One region of the Micromonospora jinlongensis genome, then DNA from elsewhere that is predicted to be linked to it. Evidence: riboswitches for the same ligand, from Rfam matches in the RefSeq annotation. Region 1 holds a riboswitch; each other region holds the start of a gene.

The links. Region 1 has a riboswitch for cyclic di-AMP ahead of HNR22_RS31890 (NlpC/P60 family protein). Riboswitches for the same ligand answer to the same signal wherever they lie in the genome.
Region 2: linked by a shared signal. The riboswitch ahead of HNR22_RS29050 (C39 family peptidase) and the one ahead of HNR22_RS31890 (NlpC/P60 family protein) in region 1 are both predicted to bind cyclic di-AMP.
Region 3: linked by a shared signal. The riboswitch ahead of HNR22_RS11820 (coiled-coil domain-containing protein) and the one ahead of HNR22_RS31890 (NlpC/P60 family protein) in region 1 are both predicted to bind cyclic di-AMP.
Region 4: linked by a shared signal. The riboswitch ahead of HNR22_RS02025 (LysM peptidoglycan-binding domain-containing protein) and the one ahead of HNR22_RS31890 (NlpC/P60 family protein) in region 1 are both predicted to bind cyclic di-AMP.

What each region holds. Positions count from the first base shown of each region.
Region 1 is NZ_JACCHK010000001.1:4,423,523-4,428,321, reverse strand. It holds gene HNR22_RS19685 (pyridoxamine 5'-phosphate oxidase family protein) at 1-138, opposite strand, end outside; gene dcd (dCTP deaminase) at 236-814, shown strand; gene HNR22_RS31890 (NlpC/P60 family protein) at 890-1,930, opposite strand; cyclic di-AMP (ydaO/yuaA leader) riboswitch at 1,944-2,079, opposite strand; gene HNR22_RS19670 (N-acetylmuramoyl-L-alanine amidase) at 2,316-4,295, shown strand; gene HNR22_RS19665 (C40 family peptidase) at 4,350-4,799, opposite strand, start outside.
Region 2 is NZ_JACCHK010000001.1:6,444,298-6,449,096, forward strand. It holds gene HNR22_RS29035 (acyltransferase family protein) at 1-130, shown strand, start outside; gene HNR22_RS29040 (hypothetical protein) at 224-610, shown strand; gene HNR22_RS29045 (hypothetical protein) at 741-1,511, shown strand; cyclic di-AMP (ydaO/yuaA leader) riboswitch at 1,796-1,937, shown strand; gene HNR22_RS29050 (C39 family peptidase) at 2,171-3,019, shown strand; gene HNR22_RS29055 (hypothetical protein) at 3,094-4,137, opposite strand; gene HNR22_RS29060 (alpha/beta fold hydrolase) at 4,232-4,799, shown strand, end outside.
Region 3 is NZ_JACCHK010000001.1:2,759,999-2,764,797, reverse strand. It holds gene HNR22_RS11830 (SRPBCC family protein) at 1-195, shown strand, start outside; gene HNR22_RS11825 (hypothetical protein) at 220-720, opposite strand; gene HNR22_RS11820 (coiled-coil domain-containing protein) at 886-1,950, opposite strand; cyclic di-AMP (ydaO/yuaA leader) riboswitch at 1,956-2,087, opposite strand; gene HNR22_RS11815 (cation diffusion facilitator family transporter) at 2,201-3,118, opposite strand; gene HNR22_RS11810 (HelD family protein) at 3,226-4,799, opposite strand, start outside.
Region 4 is NZ_JACCHK010000001.1:585,249-590,047, forward strand. It holds gene htpG (molecular chaperone HtpG) at 1-1,429, shown strand, start outside; cyclic di-AMP (ydaO/yuaA leader) riboswitch at 1,659-1,830, shown strand; gene HNR22_RS02025 (LysM peptidoglycan-binding domain-containing protein) at 1,831-2,490, shown strand; gene HNR22_RS02030 (hypothetical protein) at 2,617-2,985, opposite strand; gene dinB (DNA polymerase IV) at 3,109-4,296, opposite strand; gene HNR22_RS02040 (VOC family protein) at 4,354-4,791, opposite strand.

The sequences.
Region 1 (4,799 bases):
GACCGGATGGACCCGGGGCCCGCCGTCGGCGCGGACCGTGGCCAGGTAGCCGAAGCCTGGCCCGTACTGCTGGAGGAGAACGCGGATCCCGTCGGCGAGTCGGGGCTCGTCGGCGGCGAATTCGGACCAGGAAGCCATGTGGGCATTCTATCGAACAAATGTACGAGCAGCGACCTCGACGCGCTGGTCATCGGCACCGAATCCTGGCACTTTCGACAACAGCTATGGTGGTCCGATGCTGCTCTCCGACCGCGACCTGGTCTCCGAGCTCAAGGCCGGCACGCTGGGCCTGGAGCCGTTCGAGCCCACCCTGGTCCAACCCTCCAGCATCGACGTCCGACTCGACCGGCTGTTCCGGGTCTTCAACAACCACCTCTACACGCACATCGATCCGGCGATGCAGCAGGACGACCTGACGTCGGCGGTCGAGGTGCCAGACGGCGAGCCGTTCGTGCTGCACCCGGGCGAGTTCGTGCTGGCCTCGACGCTGGAGGTCATCTCGCTGGGCGACCAGCTCGCCGGCCGACTGGAAGGCAAGAGCTCCCTGGGCCGGCTCGGGCTGCTCACACACTCCACCGCCGGCTTCATCGACCCGGGGTTCTCCGGTCACGTGACGCTGGAGCTCTCCAACGTGGCGAACCTGCCGATCACCCTCTGGCCGGGCATGAAGATCGGGCAGCTCTGCATCTTCCGGCTCTCCTCGCCGGCCGAGCACCCGTACGGTTCAGCGGTCTACGGCTCGCGCTACCAGGGCCAGCGGGGGCCGACGCCCAGCCGCGCCTGGCAGCACTGGCGCACCTGGCCCACCCGCTGACGGGCTGAGGCACGACGGTCAGACGACGAGGGCCCGCCGCGACGGATCGCGACGGGCCCTCCTGGTCACCCGGGGTCAGCCTGGGCGGCCGTAGCTGTGGATCGGGCCGTCGTCGACCTTCTTCATCTTGACCGGCTGGCCGGCCTGCGAGGCGTGCACCACCCAGCCGTTGCCGACGTACATGCCGACGTGGTGGATGTCGCTGTAGTAGAAGACCAGGTCGCCGGGGCGCAGGTCAGCCTTGCTGACATCCTTGGTGACGCGGCTCTGCTGGGCGGCGTTGTGCGGCAACGACACCCCGGCCTTCGCCCATGCGGCCAACATCAGACCCGAGCAGTCGTACGAGTTCGGGCCCTCGGCACCCCACACGTAGGGCTTTCCGATCTGCGCGCAGGCGAACTTGACCGCCGTGCCGGCGGCGCCGCCGGGGTAGCTCGCCGGACAGGGCGCGGGACGCAGCGGACCGCCGCCCCCGTTGCCGTACACCTTGAGGCGCAGCTTCTGCAGCCGGTCGATCTCTTCGTTGATCTGCTTCTTCTTGGCCGCCAACTGGGCCTCGGTGCGGGCCAGCTGGGCGACCATCTCGTCCAGCGGCGCCTTCTGCGCGGCCAGCTCGTCGCGCAGGTCGGCGACCTCGCGTACGTCCTGCTGCTGGTTGTGCGCGAACCGGTCGAGCATTTCGAGCTGGCTGACCACCTCGCTGGGCGACCGGCTGCCGAGCATCGCGTTGACGGTCGAGACGGTCTCGCCCTTGTACGCGCGCACGGCCAGCGCGCTGACCTTGTCCATCGCGGCGTCGACCTGCCGCTCCAGCGGGGCGATCCGGGCGGCCAGCGCGTCCGCCTGCTTGCGCTTGGCGGCGAGGTCGGCCCGGGTGGCGTTGTGCCGTTCGATGATGGGTTCGAGTGTGTTCCAGTCGGCGTCGATCTGGCGCTCGATCTCGGCGACGGACGGGTCGGCGTGGGCGGCCGTGGCGCTGCCCGTCAGGACGACGGCGACGCCGACCAGTGCGGCGAGAGCGGTGGTGAAGCGGGACCAGCGTGGGCGCGGCACGATCGACGTCGGGACGGCGAATGCCGACCGCTCGGACGACGGCCGCGGGGCATGGAGTGCCACCGGGGTTCCGTACTCCTTCTTCCTGACCGCCTACCGGGTTAGCTGACGGGTTCGGGCGGGAAGTCGGCGCCCTACCGCAGTGGCTGCGGATTCACCCCGAGGGACGTGGGTCCCCGGTTCGCTCGGAAACGACTCGGCGGTGTCGGTCCGTTACCGCCCGGGATGGGCAGAGCTGCTGTCGGGCCGACAAATGACCAGAGTAGAGACGCCCGTTACCGATCCGCAACCCGTACGGCCGTGACACTCCGTACCGATCGGATGGGGGTCACCGACCGTGTATGAAGATTTCTTTCTGAACAAGTCGATAGATGGAAAGGTATTGACGCGGACTCTCCAGCGGCGCGATGGTGACCTGACCTCTACCCGCGAGAATCTAGGGGGTTCGATGCACCATCCAACAGTGTCGGCCGGCTGGCGCGCACTGCTCGCCACGACCGTCGTCGCCGCCGCGAGCGCGGTGCCACTCTCCACGGCCGCCACCGCCGCACCCACCGCCGATCGCCAGCAGCAGTACGCGACCGCGGCGACCGAGTACGGCGTGCCGACGGGCGTGCTGCTCGGCGTCTCCTATCTGGAGTCCCGCTGGGACAGCAACGCCGGCACACCGAGCACGAGTGGCGGCTACGGCCCGATGCACCTGACCGACGCCCGCCACGTGACCGCTCTACCCGGGCGCGGCCACCACGACGCCGGCGCCGAGGACCCACGCGGTGACGACTCCCGGCCCTCCCGCGTGCCCGCACCCCGACCCGTCGAGGCCCCCGCACCGACCGCCGCCGCGTTGCAGACCGTGGACGCGGCGGCCGCACTGACGGGTGCCACCCCCGAGGCGCTGCGCACCGATGCGGCGGTCAACATCCGGGGTGGGGCCGCGTTGCTCAGCGCGTACCAGCGGGAGTTGGGTGCGCCGGTCGGCGCGGACACCGACCCGGCGGCCTGGTACGGCGCGGTGGCCCGCTACGCCGGTGCGGACAGCGCCGACGCCGCCGCGGCCTTCGCCGACGAGGTCTTCACGACCATCGCCGCGGGCGAGTCCCGGGTGACCGACGACGGCCAGCGGATCACCCTGCCGGCACGCGCGGTACAGCCCGAGCGCTCCTGGTTGGACCGGCTGGGCCTGCGCCGGTTGGCCCGCCCGGACGGGCTGGAGTGCCCGCGCACCGTCTCCTGCGAGTGGATCCCGGCGCCCTACGAGGCGTTCGGCGACGGGGACTACGGCAACCACGACCTCTCCGACCGGCCCGCCCGGCAGAAAATCGAGTACATCGTCATCCACGACACCGAGGCGAGCTGGGCGACGACCCTGCAACTCGTCCAGGACCCGACCTACGTGAGCTGGCACTACTCGCTGCGCTCCGTCGACGGGCACATCGCCCAGCACGTGAAGACCAAGGACGTCGGCTGGCACGCGGGCAACTGGTACGTCAACGCCAAGTCGATCGGTCTCGAACACGAGGGCTTCGCCGCGCAGGGCACCTGGTACACGGAGGCGATGTACCGGACCTCGGCGAAACTGGTGCGGCACCTGGCGCTGCGGCTGGGCATCCCGCTGGACCGCCAGCACATCATCGGCCACGACAACGTGCCCGGCACCGTCGCCTCGACCGTGCGGGGAATGCACTGGGACCCGGGCCCCTACTGGGACTGGACGCACTACTTCGACCTGCTGCACGCACCTCGGCTGGACACCGGCACCCCGGCCACCGGGCTGGTCCGGATCGACCCGGACTACGCCACCAACCAGCCGGCGTTCGTCGGGTGCGTCACCCCTGGTGTGCCGTGCACGCCGCGCGGCTCCTCGTCGGTGATCCTGCACAGCGCGCCGTCCGCAGACGCGCCGCTTGTCAACGACATCGCCCTGCGCCCCGACGGCACCCCGAACACCATGGAGGTGTCGGACCATGGGGCCCGGGCATCCGCCGGGCAGACGTACGCGCTCGCCGGGCGGCAGGGCGACTGGACCGCCATCTGGTATCTCGGGCAGCGGGCCTGGTTCCACAACCCGGCGTCCGCGCCGACCGCCAGTTGGACCGTCGGCGTCGTGGCCACGCCGAAACCCGGAAAAACGACCATCCCCGTGTACGGGCGGGCGTACCCGGAACAGGCGGCGTACCCGGACGGGGTGCCCTACCAGACGATCTCGCCGCTGCAGTACACCCTGGCCGCCGGACAGCGGTACGCCGTCGGCGCGGTGCTGGCCGGCGAGTACTACCGGGCCAGCACGTTCGACGGCTCGTCGCCGGGCGACTGGACGGTGATCCGCGGCAAGAACCGCTACGCGCAGATCCAGTTCGGCCACCGGATCATGTACGTCGATCTCGCTGACGTGCAGCTGTTGCCCTCCCCGGTGGGCGCGCCCCGCTGACGAACAACGACGGCCCCCGGTCGGTGACCGGGGGCCGTCAGTGCGTGATCTGGATCAGCCAGGTCTGCGGAACCCGGCGACCGGCATGGTGTTGATGCTGGACACCTGCACCGGTTTGCCGGCACGTGGCGCGTGCACCATCTGGTTGTTACCCAGATACAGCCCGACGTGACTCAGCCCGGAGAAGAAGAAGACCAGGTCACCGGGGCGAGCGTCGGCTCGCGCAACCGCCTTGCCCTCGTTCCACTGGTCACCCGTGTGGTGGGTGAGGTAGATCCCGGCCGACTTGTAGGCGTACTGGGTCAAGCCCGAGCAGTCGAACGAGTTCGGCCCGGTGGCGCCCCAGACGTACGGATCACCGACCTGTTGGCAGGCGGTCTTGATCGCCTTCTGGGCAGCCGTGCTGGTCACACCGTTGATTGTCGGGCAGCCCTCGGTCTTGACCGTGGTCTTGGGCATCGACGCCTCAAGCTGCTTGATCTCGGCGTCGATCTGCTTCTTCTT
Region 2 (4,799 bases), 2.0 Mb from region 1:
CGTCCCCCGACAACGCACGGCCGAATCCGACGCCACCCGGCCGCAGACTGACGCCGCCCGGCCGCAGACCGACGCCGCCGGCGAGGGTGACCAGAGCGGCGGTCGATCGCCGTACGTCGACTCGCGCTGACACTGTCCACCCTGCTCAGCGGGGTTCGGCGCGGCGTGAGCCGACACGCCCGTGGTCGGTGCGCAGGGGTCGGCACGGCGGTAGCGTGGGGACGTGCTTCCGGTCGCGATCACCTGTCCGCTGTGGTGGGTGGCGCGCTGGGCGACACGGGTGCTGACCAGCCTCGCCGTCGTCGCGGCCCTGGCGCTTGGCGCGGGCCCGACCGCGGCCGCTGTGCCACCTCCGTTCGCCCTCGGTGCACTTCCGGCGTCCTGCCCGTTCAGCTCCTCGGCGGGCTCCGCCCACGCGACTCAGGCGGTCCCCGAGGGGGTCGTCGAGGAGTCCTCCGCTACCTGGTCCGACAACGCTCAGCCAGCGCCGCCCGACGGCCAGGGCGTCATCCCGGCCGGCGTGCTGCCGGTGCGCGCCGCCGGGTCTGACCGGCTGCCCCTCGCCGACGGCCCGAGCAGCCGGGCACCCCGGGCCCCACCCGGGCGCTGAGCCACCGGGACGAGCGTCCCGACGCTGCGCCTGTCGACCCACCAGCACCGCTCCGCCGACCCGTGCTCCGCCGTGGCCAGGTGGCCGGTGCCGATCCCCATCGCACTGCTCTCTCCCCGAGGTGCCGACCATGAAGACCGCTGTCTTCTACCAGTTCGTGACCGAGGTGCCGCAGGCCGCCGCCATCTGGTCGACCCTGTTCCTGCTGACCCTGGGTCTGCTCGCCCTGCTGGTTGCCCGCCCGGAGCGGGACCGGCCCACTGGTGATCCGCTCCCAGCCGTGCCCACCGCTCGGGAGGTGGCCGCCGCAGAAGCCGTCGACCTGCACCGGTACGCCGAGGAGGTGGCCGTCGCCGCGGCCGGCGCGGCCAGGACCGCACAGCGGCGACGTGTTGCCTGGCTGACCGCTCAGGAGGAGATGGAGCGGGCCTGGGCCAAGTACGACGAGGCGGACACCGCCGCCCGTCGCTTCGCGGGTGCCGGGGCGCTACCCACCCCCTGCACCCCCCACACCCCCGCCGAGTACGCCGCCCGGGAGCGCTATCTGCACCGGGCGGCGATGGCGGCGTACTGGCGGGGCGACCTGACCATGGCGCAGCTCGGCGACGTGTTCGCCCACCGGCGCGGCTGGGATCCCCGGCGGCATCCGGTCGAGCAGGAGGTGCTGCTCAGCCGGGCGATCCGGGACGCGCGACTGGCCGACTACGACGCTGCCGCCACCCGGGAGCGGGCCGCGTGGCGCGACGCGGAGCTGGCCGCCGAGTCGGCGCGCGTCCTCACCGCTGAGGCGTACGCGGCGGCGGCCCGGCTGCGACCGGCCCCGCTGCCCGCTCGCCGGGCGGCGACCGGGGTGTTCCGACCCGCCGTCGTGGCACGGTGGCGCCCGGCCCGGGCGAGTTGAGCCCGATCCGTGACGTGAGCCGGGTCACGCCGATGCCGAATCGGTCGTCCGGCGCGATCGGCCCGATTGTTCCCGTGATTGTGGCCGCATTCTCGACGACCTGTCCGGTTGTCGCCCGTTGGCGTCGCCGTAACCGCTTGTCCCATCGAGTCACGTCATCGGCAATACGCGCAGAAATTGCCGCGTGAATTCGGGTTTACGCAGGTGAACCTGGCTTGGCAGGGTGTGGACGGCCCAGTAGTGTCGTCCCGTCCGGTGCGGTAACCGATCGCAAGAGGCGACGCCGCGCCGACCCGCTCAATCGTGCTTAACGAACCGGGGACCCATCAGTAAGTCCGGGGTGAATCCGCGAGCCACGGCCCGCGGTAGGGCGATCTTCCCGCCCGAATCCGTCAGCTAACCCGGTAGGCGGTGTCGGAAGGAGTTCCATCCTCGTGCAGCACCTTTCCACCCCTCGGTTGTTCCTTCGCCTCCACGGCGTAGCGGTGCCCCCGCTCATTCGTCCAGTGACGGTGAGCTGACCCCCCCGGGTCATCGCCTAACCGCCCGGCCGCGCCGGGCGTTCCCCTGAGCGGTTCACCATCCGCGGACCATCGTCCGCGCGCTGGCGCCTGCCCGGATGCCGGTCCGGCCCCGGTGTGCCGCTCTCCCCCCGATCCGTGGAGGACCCCGTGAAGCACACCCTGAAGCGTCAGCTCCGCCGCCTCACCACCGAGCGTCCGTACCAGATCGTTGCCGCCTCCGCCGCGGCCCTCGCCATCGCCACCACCACCGGCGCCCTGCTCACCACCGCCGACGACGCGCCGGCCGGCCAGCGCACCGCGACCACGGTCGCCGAGATGCGCAGCGACGTCGCCGCCTCCCGCGGCGAGGTGCGCGAGGCGTCCCCGTCGGCCAGCGCCGCGCCGACCACCGCAGCCCCGGCCACCACCGCCGCGTCACCCGCCGCCAAGGCCAGCAGCAACCCCGACCTGACCCGTAAGCCGGAGCGGCCGAAGCCGCCGGCGACCAAGGTGCTCGACTACGACTACGAGGCGCAGAACACGTACTACAACTGCGGCCCCGCAGCCACCCGTAACGCGCTCAGCGCCGCCGGAATCGACCGCACCCAGGGTGAGCTCGGCGCCGAGCTGGGCACCACCGAGATGGGCACCAACTCGGCCCTGGACACCACCCGGGTGCTCAACGCCGAGGTGAAGGGCTCCCCGTACCGGACCCGGATGTTCGCCGGCGCGCCCAGCCCGGCCCAGATGGACCAGCTGCAGGCCGACGTGGTCAAGGCCATCACCGATGGCCGTGGCGTGGTCGCCAACGTCGTCGGCGACGCCACCGACACCGCTGGCGGCTGGCACTCCTACGGTGGCGGTCACTACATCGCCGTCGTGGGTTACAAGGACAACGGCCGCACCGTACGGATCGCCGACTCGGCGAACCCGGCCGACGCGTCGTACTGGATCACCACGATCAACCTGGCCAACTGGATCGCGAGCCGGGGCTACTCCGCCTGACCCAGGCACGCTGGACCGCCGCGGGCGCCGTCCCCCACAAGGGGCCGGCGCCCGCGGCGTCTTCGTCCGTGCCGTCAGTACGCGATGAAGCCGTACAGCGCGAGGTGGTTCGACTTCGTCCCGCCGACGGTGTGGTCGATCGTGGACGGTTGAACACCGCCGTTCAGGAAGAGATAGTCGATCTTGCTGGAGCCGCTGGTGGCCTTCGAGCCGTAACCGGTCATGCCGTAGCCGCTCAACGTGCCGGCCCCGATGCCCGTACGGTTCGCGTCGATGCCCACGACGCGGATCGTGGACGCGTTCAGCAGGCTGGTCGCGTCCGCGCCGAGGTGGATGCCGGTGTTGGCGATGCCCCGGTCCCCGTCACCGGCGCAGGCGTTCTGCCGGTTCTCCTGGGGCAGGTGCATGGTCGCGGCGAACACACTCGTGCCGGTCGCCTTGATGGTGAACCGGGCCGCGATGGCGCTGGTCCGCTTCCACTTGTAGAAGTCGGTGCTGTCCGGGTCGCTGTTCGGCGGCTTGTACAGCGTGCATCCGGCGCCGTTGGCGTACGCCGTGCCCGGCCTGAGCCAGCCCGCGCTCCAGTATTTCGAGACGTCGCCGCTGGCCAGGCTCAGCGTCCGCTTGTTCCAGATGATGCCGTTGGTCTGCTTCTTCTTGAGGTCCCCGAGCAACTGGGAACTGCACTTGTGCGTGCTGCCCCACGGCTCCGGGTCGCTCCACGCCACGATCGCCCCGTAGCTGCCCGCCGGGTAGCCGAACTTCGCCGACAGTTGGTCGGCGTACGCCTCGGCCTGGCCGGTCCCGCGTACCTGTTGCACGATCAGGATGTCGGGCGCGACCACGCCGCTGGTGCCGGTACGACCGGCGTCGTCGACCAGGATCGAGGTCAGGTGGTCCGGTCCGGAGATGCGGGTGCAGCTCCCGTCGGAGTTGTTCACCACCAGGTTCTCGATGTTGTTGTTGTAGACACGCAGGACCCGGTCGGCCGCCGCGACCGCCTCGGTGCCCCGCGCGGGGCCGCTCGGGGGCGTGCCGAGCGCGGGGGCGCTCAGGGCCGTGCCGAGCGCGACGACCGCCAGGGCCGCGACAAGTGCGGACCGATGCCTCGTGAGCACGGTGGACTCCTCTCCGCGACGGGATCGACAGATGACGCTCCCCGTCCAGGCGCCGAACTCTACAGTGGATCTTCACGTCGCGGGGGTGGCGCGGATGACGACTCTCGTACCAGGCCGTGAACCGTGGGAGACTGCCGCCGTGGTGGATGAATCGGGTGGTCACGCCGGCCGGGGGCCGGTCCTGCTGCTGCTGCACGGCATGGGTGCGACCGGCGACGTGTGGCTGCCCTGGGCGCCGTACCTCGAGCAGCACTGGCCCGGGCGGTGGCTGGCACCGGACCTGGCCGGCCACGGCTGGGCGCCGCCGCTGGCGTCGTACTCCTTCGCCGGTTTCGCCCAGCGGATCGCGCAGGCCCTCGCTCCCGACGACCGGCTCGTCGTGCTCGGGCACTCGCTGGGCGGGGTGGTCGGCCTGGCGTTGGCCGCTCGCGCCGCCGGAAAGCCGGTGGACGCGGTGGTCGGGCTGGGCATCAAGGCGGTCTGGTCGCCCGTGGAGCTGACCCGCGCCGCCGAACTGGCCGCCCGCCCGGTGAGCTGGTTCGCCACCCGCGCCGAGGCGGCCCGCCGCCACCTGCGCGTCTCCGGGCTCGCCGGCCTCGTCCCGCCGGACCACCCGGTGGTGGACGCCGGTCTCCGTCAGGTCGACGGCCGGTGGCGCCTCG
Region 3 (4,799 bases), 1.7 Mb from region 1:
ACCACCGTGCGTAACCACACCCGGCTGCGCCCCGAGCCGGACGGCCTGACCCGGATCGACGTCGAGATCACCCTGACCGCGCCGACCCCGCTGTTCCGGTACGCGTTCCGTCAGGCCCGGGCCGCCCACCTCGCCCTGGCCACCCGCCTCGGCCCGGCCCTCGACCGCACCGGCGACCCGCCGCCCCCAGCCTGACCCGAGCACGGCGCGGCAGCGGGGTCACCGGTTGCGGGCGTGGCCTGCCAGGGCGGGCTGGGCGGCGCGACGCCGTCCCCACGGCTTGTACGTGGACAGCACCGTCGCGATGATCATCAGGCTGGTCGACACCGCGGGTGCGATCACCAGGTCGGCGCGATCCCGTGCGGGCAGGGCGGCGCCCAACGCCCCGGCGTGCCGCAGATTCGGGGTGAGCAGGAACAGCACCAGCCCGACCATCACCGTGGTGAGCACGAGCTTGACCACCACCCACCGGTAGCGCAGCAGGCCCCAGGGGGTGAGCAGCGCGCTGGCGACACCGATGAGCCAGACCAGGACGCTCAGCGGCGCGAACAGGACGGTGCCGACCAGCGCGCCGACCGGGTAGAGCACCGCCGGGTCGGCGCCACGCTGCACGGCGATGCCGAGGGTGAGCAGCACCAGGTCGGCGCCGAGCCAGCCCAGCGAGGTGACCAGGTGCAGGGTGAGCAGCCCCTTGCGGGCGGTGGGTGGGATCCGAGGCATACCGCGATGCTGCCCGCCGACCGCCGCCGGGTCGTCCGACGAGCGACGACATCATGGGTACGCCCGGCGACGTAGCCCGGTCGGACAGCGCTGCCCGGACGAACGTGATGCCTGTGAGTCATCTTGATGACTCACAGGCATCACGCCCTTCGGGGAACGGCCGGATCAGTAGACCGACAGGTGCACGTGGTTGGTGTGGTCGGTGGACGGGGTGCCGCCCGCCCCGCTGTACGACTTCCACCCGCTGCTGGGCAGCCAGATCTGTCGGTACCAGATCACGTACAGCACGGCGAGCCGGTCGGCGTTGCGGATGAAGTACGCCGCCAGGTTGTTGCCGTAGGTCTTGTCGCCGCCGGTGGCGTTCCCGCCGAAGCCGCCCGTCTGGGCCGCGAAGTCGCAGGCCCGGCCCTTCGGGTGTTCGCCGGAGCCGCTGGGGCGGTGGCAGGAGACGTACCGGGTGAAGCCGGCGGCCTTTGCCTGGTTGAGGGCGTGCAGGGTGCGCGGGGTGATGCAGCCGTTGGCCGGCGTGGGGTCGTTGACGCTGCACGTCTCCGACGGCCAGGAGCCGTCGGAGTTGCGCGGCGCGGCCTTCGCGTTGGCGGCGGAGGTGCCCCGGTTGGAGCCGGTGTCGGCGGCGGCCTGCGGCTTGGGGGTGGTGGCCACGGTCAGGGCCCGTTCGGCCTGCTCCTTGCGCTTGGCCATCACCGCGACCTGCTTGCGCTGCTCGTTGATCTCACCGTTCAGGGCGACCTGGGTGCGGTTGGCCTGGTCCTTGCTGCTGAGCAGGTCGCGCAGCACCCGGTCCTCGTTGGCGGCCACCGCGTCCAGTGCGGCGGCCCGGTCCATGAAGCCTTCCGGGCTGTCGCTGTTGAGCAGCGCCGACACCGCGCTGAGCCGGCCGGTGCGGTACGCGACGCCGGCGATCTCGCCGACCTTGCCGCTGCGTTGGTTGAGCTCGACCTCGATGGTCTTCAGCTGGGTGGTGAGCTGCTGCTGCCGCTGCACCGAGGCGTCCAGGGCGCGCTTCGCGTCCAGGTAGCCCTTGCTGGCCGCCTCGAGTTGGGCTCGCAGCGCGGGGGTGCCGCCCTCCTCGTCGGAGTCGGGTGCGGCGGCCCGCAGGCCGGTCGGGGGAGCGGCCGAGGCGGTGCCGGCCGGGAGCGCGACGCCGAGGGCGAACATCGCGACGATCAGGGCCGCCAGTCGGGCGGCGGGTGGTCGTGCTGGTGCCACTGTGCATGTCCTTCCGTCAGCCGCCGACCGGGTTAGCTGACGGGTTCGGGACGGAAGATCCCTACCGCTGACGCGGATGCACCCCAGGTACGTGGTTCCCCGGTTCGCCCTCGCGGGCGATTAGGCGACGACCACCACCGGCGCCGGGAGGGCGCCGCCTGGTGGAGGTCGGGACCGAGCCTACCGGTGCCGGTGGGGCGGCTGCAGCGAATGTGACGGACGGTGCGTGCGTCGTCACGAGGAACTGCTGTCACCACTCGATCGAGCCACACGCTCCGGAGGCGGCACCCGGCTCGATCTGCAACGTCGCGTGCTCGATCCGGAAGTCGTCGTGCAGGGCCGTACGCGCGGCGGTGAGCACCGCGCCGACCTCCGCCCCGGGCGCCATGGTCAGGTGTGCGGAGGCCACGTCCATGCCGGAGGTGAGCGTCCAGACGTGCAGGTCGTGCACCTCGACCACACCGGGGACCGCGGCCAGCCGGTCGTGCACGGCGGTCACCTGGAGGTGCTCCGGGGCGGCCTGCACCAGGATGCGGACGGCGGCGCGCGCCAGCCGCCAGGTGCGCGGGAGGATGAACACGCCGATGGCGACGGCGACCAGCGGGTCGGCCCACCACCAGTCGGTGACGGTGATGAGCAGTGCGGCGCCGATCACGCCGACCGAGCCGAGCAGGTCGCCGAGCACCTCCAGGTAGGCGCCCTGGAGGTTGATGCTCTCCTTGGCTCCGGCGCGGAGCAGGGCGAAGGCGGCGATGTTGGCGAGCAGGCCGAGCACGGCCACCGCGAGCATCGGGCCGGCGATGACCTCGTGCGGGTCGCCGAAGCGGCGGATCGACTCGATCACCACGTAGATCGCGACGCCGGAGAGCAGGACGGCGTTGGCCAGCGCGGCGAGCACCTCGAGTCGGTAGAGCCCGAAGGTGCGCTGCGGGTCGCCGGTGGCCCGCCGGGTCGCGGTGATCGCGGCGAGCGCCATCCCGATGCCGAGCACGTCGGTGAACATGTGCCCGGCGTCGGAGAGCAGGGCGAGCGAGCCGGTGTGCAGGGCGGCCACCGCCTCGACCACCATCAGGGTGGCGAGCAGCCCGAATGCCGCCCAGAGGCGGCCCCGGTGCTGGTGTGCGGCATTGGCGACGGACCCGTGGTGGTGGTCATGACCTGCGCCCACGAGAACCACCCTCCGCCGCCAGCCGGGACCCGGTCAAATGTATGTTCACATCGCTATGTATGCAAGTGTAGGGGCGGCAACTCTCGCCGGCGGCTCGCCAGCACGGATCAGCCCGTCGGGTCGATGGTGGTGAGGCGCTGCGTGGCCCGGGAGAGTGCCACGTACAGGGTGCGCACCCCGGCACCCGGATCCGCCCGGATCTCGCTCGGGGCGACCAGCACGACCCCGTCGTACTCCATGCCCTTTGCCTCCAGGCTGGTGACCACCTGGAGCCTCGGCGCGCCGAGTGCGGCGACCCAGCCGGCGACCTCGTCGCGGCGGGGGACCGGCGTGATCACGCCGACGGTGCCCTCCACCTCGGCCAGCAGGCCTGCGGCCGCCTCCACCGTCGCGGTCTCCAACCCGGTCGGGGGCACCACCAGCTCGACCGGGTCGACCCCGGTGGAGCGGACGGCGGTCGGCAGCGGCAGGTCAGGGTAGAGCCGGCGGATCTCCGCAGCCGCCACCGCGAAGATCTCCGAGGAGTTGCGGTAGTTGGTGGTGAGCGTGAAATCGTGCCGCTTGCGCCGACCCAGCGCCTGGTCCCGGGCCCGGTCCAGCTCGTCGGGGTCGCCGGTCCACGCGGTCTGGGCGGGGTCGCCGACCACCGTCCAGGAGGCCAGACGGCCACGTCGACCGACCATCCGCCACTGCATCGGTGAGACGTCCTGCGCCTCGTCCACGACCACGTGCGCGTAGTCCCGGTAGTCCTCCGGGCGCTCGCGGGCCGCCGCTCGGGCGGCCCGTTGCCGCTCGCCGAGGGTGCTCAACTCGCGTACGCCGCCAGCCAGCTGGAACGGGTCGCGCCGGGCCTTGGCCGACTGCGCCGGCTTGCCGAGCAGGGAGTCCAACTCGTCCAGCAGCGCGATGTCGGCGATGGTCAGGCCGGTCGAGTCCAGGTGCCGGTACGCGGCGCTGAGCAGCTGGATCTCCGCCGTGGAGAGGATCCCCCCGGCGTACCGGCGCAGCCGGTCCGGCTGCGCCAGCCAGCCGAGGACGTGTCGAGGGTGCAGTCGGGGCCACCACGCCTTGAGGAACTCGCGGAACTCCGACCGCTCGGCGATTTCCGCCTCGAAGGTCCGCTGGTCCGGCAGTCGAATGCCCACCTCACGGGCCTGGGCCCAGAGCGCGGCGAACACCCCGTCGAAGCCGGCCCGGCGCACCTCGTTGCGGCGGGCGCCCCGTTGCAGCGCCCGGTCCCGGATCCGGTCCAGTGCCGTCCGGTCCAGCCGCAGCAGCGTGCCCCGGTAGAGCAGCCGCAGCTCACCCGGGCCGCCCGGCACCGCGTCGCGGGCAGCCCGCTCCAGCACCCGACGCATCCGCAGCGAGCCCTTCACCGCCGCCACCTCGGGCGGGTCGGTGCGGGTGGCGCTCATGCCCGGGAAGAGGGTGCCCAGCGAGTGCAGTGTCGCGGTGTCCTCGCCCAGCGACGGCAGCACCGAGCCGATGTACTCCACGAAGACCGACGACGGGCCGACCACCAGGATGCCGCCGCCCGCGTACCGGCTGCGGTCGGAGTAGAGCAGGAAGGCGGCCCGGTGCAGGGCGACAGCGGTCTTACCGGTGCCGGGGCCGCCCGCGACGATCGTGACCCCGGAGCCGGGGGAGCGGATCGCCTCGTCCTGTTCGCGCTGGATGGTCG
Region 4 (4,799 bases), 3.8 Mb from region 1:
CTCGATCGAGTCGGTCGACGAGGCGCCGCAGGGCACCACGGTGACCCTGCACCTCAAGCCGGTCGACACCGAGGACAACCTGCACGACTACACCGCCGAGTGGACCGTCCGGGAGATCGTCAAGCGATACTCCGACTTCATCGCCTGGCCGATCCGGATGAGCGTCGAGCGGCCCGGCGCAGACGGCGAAGCCGCAACCAGCGAGGTGCAGACCCTCAACTCGATGAAGGCGCTCTGGGCGCGACCCCGCGACGAGGTCGACGCCGCCGAGTACAACGAGTTCTACAAGCACGTCAGCCACGACTGGGCCGACCCGCTCGAGGTCGTGCACATGAAGGGCGAGGGCACCTTCGAGTACGAGGCGCTGCTGTTCCTGCCCAGCCACGCCCCGCTCGACCTGTTCTCCCCGCAGGGCCGCCGCGGTGTCCAGCTCTACGTCAAGCGTGTCTTCATCATGGACGACTGCGAGGCGCTGGTCCCGACCTACCTGCGCTTCGTCAAGGGCGTGGTCGACGCGCACGACCTGTCGCTGAACATCTCCCGCGAGATCCTCCAGCAGGACCGGCAGATCCAGACCGTCCGCCGTCGCCTGGTGAAGAAGATCCTCGCCACGGTCAAGGACCTCAAGGCCAACCACGCCGAGCGGTACCGCACCTTCTGGACCGAGTTCGGCGCGGTGGTCAAGGAAGGGCTGATCGACGACACGGACAACCGCGACACCCTGCTGGACCTCCTGTCGGTCGCCTCCACCCACGACCCCGCCGAGCCCACCGACCTGGCTGGCTACGTCTCACGGATGAAGGACGGCCAGAGCGACATCTGGTACGCCACCGGCGAGTCCCGGGCCGCCATCGAGAACTCGCCGCACCTGGAGGCGTTCCGGGCCAAGGGCCACGAGGTGCTGCTGCTCACCGACCAGGTCGACGAGGTGTGGGTCGAGCGGGTCGGCGCGTACGACGGTCGGCCGCTGCGGTCCATCGCCAAGGGCGAGATCGACCTGGACACCGACGAGGAGAAGCAGCAGGCCGAGGCCGAGCGCGAGCAGCAGCGTCAGGAGTTCGCCGCCCTGCTCGACTGGCTGGGCACCACCCTGACCGACAGTGTCCGGGAGGTGCGTCTGTCGTCGCGACTGACCACCTCGCCCGCCTGCGTCGTCGGCGATGCCCACGACCTCACCCCAACTCTGGAGAAGATGTACCGGGCGATGGGGCACGAGGTTCCCCCGACCAAGCGGATCCTGGAGATCAACCCCGGTCACCCGCTGGTGTCCGGGCTCCGCAAGGCCCACGAGCAGGGCAGCGACCAGATGGCCCTGACCGAGACCGCCGAGCTGCTCTACGGCCTGGCGGTGCTCGCCGAGGGCGGTGAGCTGACCGACCCGGCCCGCTTCACCCGGACGCTCGCCGACCGGCTGGCGCGCACCCTGTAGCTGGCGTACCCCTCCGGCCGGCGGGCCTCCCGCGCAGCGGACCCCGCCGGCCGGCCACCTCTGCGGGCACCTGATCGCAAACGGTCCATCGTGGTCACTGCACAGAGACGGCAGGCCCGCAACCGCTGAGCGAACCGTCCAGCGCGCCCCGGTGAAGAACTTCACAGGGGTTGGGCGATCGTCACCGACCGTGCCTAACGTCGGTCGGGTTCGCCACTGCGGACACCACGGCCGGCAACGCCAAATCCTGCCCCCGGTCGGCGGAACCCAGTCACCAGGGCAGGAGCGGGGGACCCAAACGTTCCTCGGTGCACGTCACCTCGGGGTGAAGCCGCCATCGTGCGGCCGGGCTCCTCGGCCCGAACCCGACAGCTCACCTCGCCGGCGTGGAGGAAGTTCACATGACGTCTGTCTACACGCCCCGTCACCGACGGGTCACCGCCCGCCGCCTCGCCGTCGGCACCCTGGCCGTCGGTGCGGTCACCGGTGCTGTCGCCCTCTTCGGCCCGGCCGCCCCCGCGCAGGCCGCGGTCAACTGGGACGCGATCGCCCAGTGCGAGTCCGGCGGCAACTGGAAGATCAACACCGGCAACGGTTACTACGGCGGCCTGCAGTTCTCCCAGGGCACCTGGGCCGGCTACGGCGGCAAGAAGTACGCCGCCCGCGCCGACCTGGCCAGCCGCGGCGAGCAGATCGCCATCGCCGAGAAGGTGCTCGACGGGCAGGGCATCGGCGCATGGCCGACCTGCGGCAAGAAGGGCGGCTCCGCCGCGAAGCCGTCGACGAAGTCCACGCAGAAGTCCACCGCCAAGTCCACGGCGAAGCCCACCGAGCAGCAGGAGCGGCCCTCGCGGCGGGAGCAGCCGGCGACCCGCAACCACGAGCGCACCGCGCCGACCTCGAGCGGCCAGACCTACCTGGTCAAGCCGGGCGACACCCTGTCGGAGATCGCTGACAGCCACCGGGTGACCGGCGGTTGGCAGGCGCTCTACGAGCACAACCGGCAGCTGATCGGGGCCGACCCGGGTCTGATCTTCCCGGGGCAGCGGCTCAGCCTCTGACGGTCTTCCCGCGTCAGCGGCTCAGCCTCTGACGGATCACGTACGAACGCTCGGCCGGGTCACCGGCCGAGCGTTCGTACGTGTGATGCCCATCAGCCCGAGCGCTCGTACCCCGGGGGGAAGCCGTCACGCCGCGGAGGCGGATGTCTTCGGCCCTCGCTGCGAGGTGACCGGACCGGCGTTCCAGCCCCAGCGGGGAGCCGGCGCGCTGCTCTCCCCGGACCAGCCCGTGCCGCGCTGCTCGCTGTCGTCGTCGATGGTCTCGTCGGCGGGGGCCGGTGTGCTGCGGGCCAGTCGTATCGACTGCTCCGCGCCGGCGCGGGCCGCGCACGGCCAGGACTGCCCGGCGCACTGAAGGTTGCGGCACTGACCCTCGTCGTCCGGCTCGTGGGCGCTCAGCACGTCGATCGCCAGTTGCCAGAGCAGCGGGTCGGTCACGTCGTGCGGCCGCTCGGCAGTGCGACTCGGCCGGTTGCTGGTGTCGTCGTCGGACATTGTGGGTCCCCCCTTGTCAGGCTGTACCCCACAAGGGTCACCCGCCAGCCGCCGGCTAAACCGCCGACCTGCTGTGATGTGTCTCCGGTCGCAGCGGTCGCCGGGACGCCGCACGCAGATCGGTCAATCCGGCAGCAGCGGCATCTCGACGCCCGGCTCCCGGCCGAGCAGGACCGCTCGGGTCAGCGCCGTTGAGCCGAACCGGTCGCGGACCGCGTCCACCGCAGCGTCCAACTCCGCGCCCGGATCGCGGTGAAACGGCAGCTCCGGTTGCACGGGGTTGTCGTCCAGGTTGCCCACCGAGACACCGATCAGGGTGACACCCCGACGATCGATCTCGGTCAACGCGGCTCGCAGCAACGTGCGCGCGGCGGCGAGCAGCGGCGTCGTGTCGGCGGTCGCCTTGCCGATGGTGTGCGAGCGGGTCGCCCGGGTGTAGTCGCCGAACCGCAGCCGCAACACCACAGTGCGACCGGACCGTCCCGCTGCCCGCATGCGGCGGCTGACCCGGTCGACCAGGCCGGCGAGGATGGCATCCAGCTCCGCCGGGGCGTGCGGGGTACGACTCAGCGCATGCTGCGCGCCCATCGAGCCGCGTCGGCGGCCGACCTGCACCGAGCGAGGATCGCGGTTGTGCGCCAGGGCGTGCAGGTGCCTGCCGGCGCCGGACCCGAGCAGCGACACCAGGGCGGCCTCACCGAGCCGGGCCACCTCACCGACCGTACGGATCCGGCGTTCCCGCAGCTTCGCTGAGGTGACCGGGCCGACGCCCCATAACCGCTCGACCGGCAGTGGGTGCAGGAAGGCCAACTCGGCGTCCGGTGCGACCACCAGCAGACCGTCCGGCTTCGCCACCCCGCTGGCGACCTTCGCCAGGAACTTCGTGCGGGCCACACCCACTGTGATCGGCAGGTGGACCCGTTCACGAACCTCCCGGCGCAGCCGCTCGGCGATCTCGGCCGGCGACCCCACCAGCCGCCACAGGCCACCCACGTCCAGGAACGCCTCGTCGATGGAGAGCCCCTCGACCAGTGGCGTGGTCTGCCGGAAGATCTCGAAGACCGCCCGGCTCGCCGCCGTGTACGCCGACATCCGGGGCGGCACCACGATCGCGTCCGGACAGAGGCGGCGCGCCTGCTGACCACCCATCGCGCTGCGTACGCCTCGCGCCTTCGCCTCGTAACTGGCCGCGAGGACCACGCCGCCGCCGACGATCACCGGCCGCCCCCGCAGGCGCGGGTCGTCACGCTGCTCGACCGACGCGTAGAAGGCGTCCAGGTCGGCGTGCAGGATGCTGGCGCCGGACGACACGTACACATGTTCGCATGGCGGGCGGCCATCTCGGCAATGAGCTGGGCGAACACCCGATCAGTCGAGGCAGAACTCGTTGCCCTCCGGGTCGGCCATGACGAGGTGACCGGCACCCAGTGGGGGAGCGGGCTCGTGGCGACTGAGCCGGGTGGCGCCGTATGCGGCGAGTCGTTCCGCCTCCGCCTCCAGGGCCGCCATCCGCTCGTCACCCGTGAGCCCGGGAGCGGCCCGCACATCGAGGTGTACGCGATTCTTCACCTGCTTGGGCTCGGGCACCCGCTGGAAGAACAGGCGCGGTCGCGCACCCTCGGGGTCGACCACCGCCGAGGCGTCGTTGCGGTTCTCCGGCGGGACCCCCATCGCGTCCAGCGCCTGCTCCCACGACTCGAAGTTTCCGGGCGGGCCCTGCAACTGGTAGCCGAGGGCCTCGGCCCAGAATGCGGCCAACCCGGCGGGGTCGGCGCAGTCGAACGTGATCTGCACGTCGCGGGCCATGTCAGCTC